One region of the Bradyrhizobium sp. USDA 326 genome, then DNA from elsewhere that is predicted to be linked to it. Evidence: riboswitches for the same ligand, from Rfam matches in the RefSeq annotation. Region 1 holds a riboswitch; the other holds the start of a gene.

The links. A riboswitch is a leader RNA that binds a small molecule or an ion and turns the genes downstream of it on or off. The one in region 1 is predicted to bind S-adenosylmethionine.
Region 2: linked by a shared signal. The riboswitch ahead of metX (homoserine O-acetyltransferase MetX) and the one ahead of ABIG06_RS10105 (O-succinylhomoserine sulfhydrylase) in region 1 are both predicted to bind S-adenosylmethionine.

What each region holds. Positions count from the first base shown of each region.
Region 1 is NZ_JBMGQA010000001.1:2,100,817-2,103,208, reverse strand. Features, by position in the region: gene ABIG06_RS10105 (O-succinylhomoserine sulfhydrylase) at 1-989, opposite strand, end outside; SAM riboswitch at 1,065-1,144, opposite strand; gene ABIG06_RS10100 (2'-deoxycytidine 5'-triphosphate deaminase) at 1,225-2,361, shown strand.
Region 2 is NZ_JBMGQA010000001.1:3,340,088-3,342,479, forward strand. Features, by position in the region: gene hisC (histidinol-phosphate transaminase) at 1-82, opposite strand, end outside; gene ABIG06_RS15905 (chorismate mutase) at 112-960, opposite strand; SAM riboswitch at 1,115-1,194, shown strand; gene metX (homoserine O-acetyltransferase MetX) at 1,280-2,392, shown strand, end outside.

The DNA of each region.
Region 1 (2,392 bases):
AATTCGTTGAGCACGCGGAACGCCGCCGCCTTGCCGCCCTTGACTTCGAAGCCGACCAGCGTCGAGCCGCCGCGCATCTGCTTTGTCACCAGCGCCGCCTGCGGATGATCGGCGCGGCCGGGATAGACCAGCCGCGAGATCTTCGGATGGCTCGCCAGCACGTCGGCGATGCGCGCCGCGGTATCGGTCTGCGCGCGCACGCGCACGCCCAGCGTCTCCAGGCCCTTGAGCAGCACCCAGGCATTGAACGGCGAGATCGAGGGGCCGGTCTGGCGCATGAAATTGTGAATGTGTTCGGCGATGAAGGCCTCCGAGGCCAGGATGATGCCGCCCAGGCACCGGCCCTGGCCGTCGATATGCTTGGTCGCGGAATAGACGACGACGTCCGCACCCAGCGCCAGCGGGCTCTGCCAGATCGGGGTTGCGAACACATTGTCGACCACGAGCCGTGCGCCATCCTTGTGCGCGATCTCGGCGATGCCGGGAATGTCGAGCACGTCGAGGGTCGGATTGGTCGGGCTCTCCAGGAAGAACGTCTTCGTGTTGGGCCTCAAAGCGCGCTGCCACTGGTCGAGATCGAGCCCGTCGACCAGCGTGGTCTCGATGCCGTAGCGCGGCAACAGGTCCTGGATGACGTAGAGGCACGAGCCGAACAGGGCGCGCGAAGCCACGACGTGGTCGCCGGCCTTGAGCGGTGCGAGGATCGCGGTCGTCACCGCGGCCATGCCCGTTGCCGCCGAGCGGGCGGCTTCGGCGCCTTCGAGCTCGATCATGCGGCGCTCGAACATCGCGATGGTGGGGTTGGAGTAGCGCGAATAGATGAAGCCGGGATCCTCGCCCTTGAACCGCGCCTCGCACTCCTCGGCGCTGTTGTAGACGTAGCCTTGGGTGAGGAACAGCGCCTCCGACGTCTCGCCATATTGCGAGCGCAGGGTCCCGGAATGGACCAGGCGGGTTTCGGGGCGGTAGTTGGCAGGCGACTTCGACATAGGACCCTCCGACATGACCATTCGACACGCAAACGGTCACAAAAAAACCGGCCTGGATATCTCCACTGGCCGGGATCACAGAGGTCCCCGGCCTGTTTAGCGATTTATTTAACGTGGCTGCAAGCCGGCCGGCTCAAATCACCACGGGATAAGTGATGCTCATATTCCGCAATGCCCTTTCCGTCAAGACGTCCATCGGCTAGCCGTAAGAGGCTGATATTTCCCGCATGTTGGGATGCAAGCGAGCCCTGATGAGGACCCCCGGTTGACGTTCACGGTCGCCGCCGACGCCAATGGTATCCTGCCCGACCGCATGATCGCGGCGATGGCGGAAGCGGGGCTCATCCTGCCCGAATACGACTTCGTCGAGAGCCAGATCCAGCCGGCGAGCCTCGATTTACGTCTGGGCGATATCGCCTATCGCGTCCGCGCCAGCTTCCTGCCAGGTCCCGGCGCCACGGTCGCCGAACGCATTGACGAATTGAAGCTGCACGAGTTCAGCCTCGCCGACGGCGCGGTGCTGGAGACCAACTGCGTCTATATCGTGCCGCTGCTGGAAAGCCTGGCGCTGCCGCCGGAAATCGTCGCGGCCGCAAATCCGAAGAGCTCGACCGGCCGGCTCGACGTCTTCACCCGCGTGATCGCCGATGGCACCCGCCGCTTCGACATGATCGGCGCCGGCTATCATGGCCCGCTCTATGCCGAGATCAGCCCGAAGACCTTTCCGGTGCTGGTGCGCGAGGGCTCGCGCCTGTCGCAGGTGCGTTTCCGCACCGGTGACGCCATCCTCAACGCGGACGAGCTCGACGGCTTGCATGCCGCCGAGCGCCTCGTCGATGTCGACGATGCCGACCTCTCGGGCGGCGTCGCTGTGTCGGTGGATCTGTCGGGCGAGAAGGCGAGCGGTTTCGTGGGTTATCGCGCCAAGCGCCACACCGGTGTCGTCGACGTCGATCGCCGCTCCGGCTATGCGGTCGAAGACTTCTGGGAGCCGATCTCGGCGCGCCCCGACGGCAGCCTCATCCTCGATCCCGGCGAGTTCTACATCCTCGCGTCCAAGGAAGCCGTGCAGGTGCCGCCCGACTACGCCGCGGAGATGGTGCCGTTCGATCCCCTGGTCGGCGAGTTCCGCGTGCACTATGCCGGTTTCTTCGACCCCGGCTTCGGCTATGCCGGCGCCGGCGGGCAGGGCGCACGCGCCGTGCTCGAGGTGCGCTCGCGTGAGGTGCCCTTCATTCTCGAGCACGGCCAGATCGTCGGCCGCCTCGTCTACGAGAAGATGCTGGCCCGGCCCGACGCGATGTACGGCCAGCGCATCGGTTCGAACTACCAGGCGCAGGGCCTCAAACTATCGAAGCATTTTCGGGTGTGACCACACACTCTACTGTCATGCCTCGGCTTGA
Region 2 (2,392 bases), 1.2 Mb from region 1:
GGCCCGGCTCCGGCACCGGGCTCTTGCCGGGGGTGTAGGGCGCAATATCGAGAATGCCGGGATTCGGCACGGGGCGGGACATCTTCAACTCCGAAATGGCGGGCGCGCGATTTACGATTTCGCCCCGGTCGGGGGCACCGTATAGCGCGTTGCGTGGCTGCCGACGAGGGCCGTGGAGCGCACCGAGGCCCCCGCCTCGATCAGGGCAGCCCTGACTTTGTCGATGCTGGTCGCGCTGGTGACCGAGACCAGCAGCGCGGCGCCATCGAAGGCGGTATCGGGCACCGCCACGATCTCGGCGAGCGGCGACAGGGCGCGTGCGACCTCGGCGTTCCACCCGGAGACGCGGACGCTGAAGGTTTCGACCTCCGTCACCAAGGCGCTGTCGGCGACCCGCGAGATCGTAAACACCGGCAATGCGGCCGGATGGTCAGCGCGTTCGACGAACGGCAGCCGCGCGATGATTTTCGGCGCGCCATCGGCTTCGAGCTCAAGCCACCAGGGCGTGCGGCTCGACGTTGCCGAGACCAGCGCCAGGTCGCCCTTGGATTTCGCCGCTGCTTCGACCGCGGCCTGCGCGCTGAAATGCGCGACGTAGGGCACCGTGAAGCCGAAATGGAAGCGCGCGGAATCGCGCATCGCCGGCTCGCTCGCCGAGATATCGGCATGAACGGAGAACGGCGCCTGCACGTAAGTGAACGTCGCGATGATGACACGCCAGATGCTCTCGACCGTGTCGAGCGGCAGGATGCCGCGATGGCGCTGCACGAGGTGACGCATCATGTCGGCCTCGCGTGCCGGGCGGAACGCCGAGCCGACCTCCTGGGTCTGCTTCACTTGGATCAGGCGGTCGATAATATCGCCGCGCTGCATCAGGAGGCGATGCATGCCCTCGTCGATCGCGTCGATCTCCTTGCGCAGTTCTTGGAGCGATGGTGGCGCGGGCGGACGTTGGGACATATCTGGCTGCGATGGTTTCGAGGGGGATGTCCTGATTAGGCAGTCGGGGCGGCGAAAGCAAAGAGAAATGACGTGCTTTGCGGGCGACGTGACGAAGGCGAATTGGGCCGATCCGGGCCGTGACTTGACGAAAACCGCCCAAGACGGTAGCTTTTGCCTGTTCCGTGGTCATTTGAGCCGGCCGGCTTGCAGCCACGTTAAAAAACTCGCTAAACAGGCCGGGGACGCTTCCGATCCCGGCCGAACCTATCGTTCAGGCCGGGTTTTTCATGGCCTGATTCCAGCGGCGGTCTGACGGCAGTCGCAAACGAGGTCGATGATGGTTGGCGTCAAGTCTGTACCCAGTCCTGCGATCAGCGCCGACGAACGGTCGCACGAGGTGGATCACCCGAGTTCGCAGGTCGCGCAGTTCGGCATCGAGCAGCCGCTGCGGCTCGATTGCGGCGTCGATCTCACCCCGTTCCAGATCGCCTACCAGACCTATGGCGAGCTCAACGCCGATCGCTCCAACGCCGTTCTGATCTGCCATGCGCTGACCGGCGATCAGCACGTCGCCAATGTGCATCCCGTCACCGGCAAGTCCGGCTGGTGGGAGACGCTGGTCGGCCCCGGCCGGCCCATCGATCCCAAGCACTACTTCATCATCTGCTCCAACGTGATCGGCGGCTGCATGGGCTCGACCGGGCCGGCGTCGATCAATCCCGCCACCGGCAAGGTCTGGGGCCTGGATTTCCCTGTTATCACCATCCCCGACATGGTGCGGGCGCAGGCGATGCTGATCGACCGGCTCGGCATCGACACGCTGTTTGCGGTCGTCGGCGGCTCGATGGGCGGCATGCAGGTGCTGCAATGGACCGCGGCCTATCCTGGCCGCGTGTTCTCCGCGCTGGCGATTGCCTGCGCGACGCGGCACTCGGCGCAGAACATCGCCTTCCACGAACTCGGGCGCCAGGCGGTGATGGCCGACCCCGATTGGCAGGGTGGCGGCTATGCCGATCGCGGCATCCATCCGCACCGCGGGCTCGCGGTGGCGCGGATGGCGGCGCACATCACCTATCTCTCGGACGCGGCGCTGCATCGCAAGTTCGGCCGGCGTATGCAGGATCGCGAACTGCCGACCTTTTCGTTCGACGCGGATTTCCAGGTCGAAAGCTATCTGCGCTACCAGGGCTCGTCTTTCGTCGAACGCTTCGACGCCAATTCCTATCTCTATCTGACGCGTGCGATGGACTATTTCGACATCGCCGCCGACCATGGCGGCGCGCTGGCGAAGGCGTTTGCGGGTATCCAGACCCGCTTCTGCGTGGTCTCCTTCACCAGCGACTGGCTTTTCCCGACCTCGGAATCGCGCGCGCTGGTGCACGCGCTGAACGCCTCGAGCGCGCGGGTGTCGTTCGCCGAGATCGAGACCGATCGCGGCCACGACGCCTTC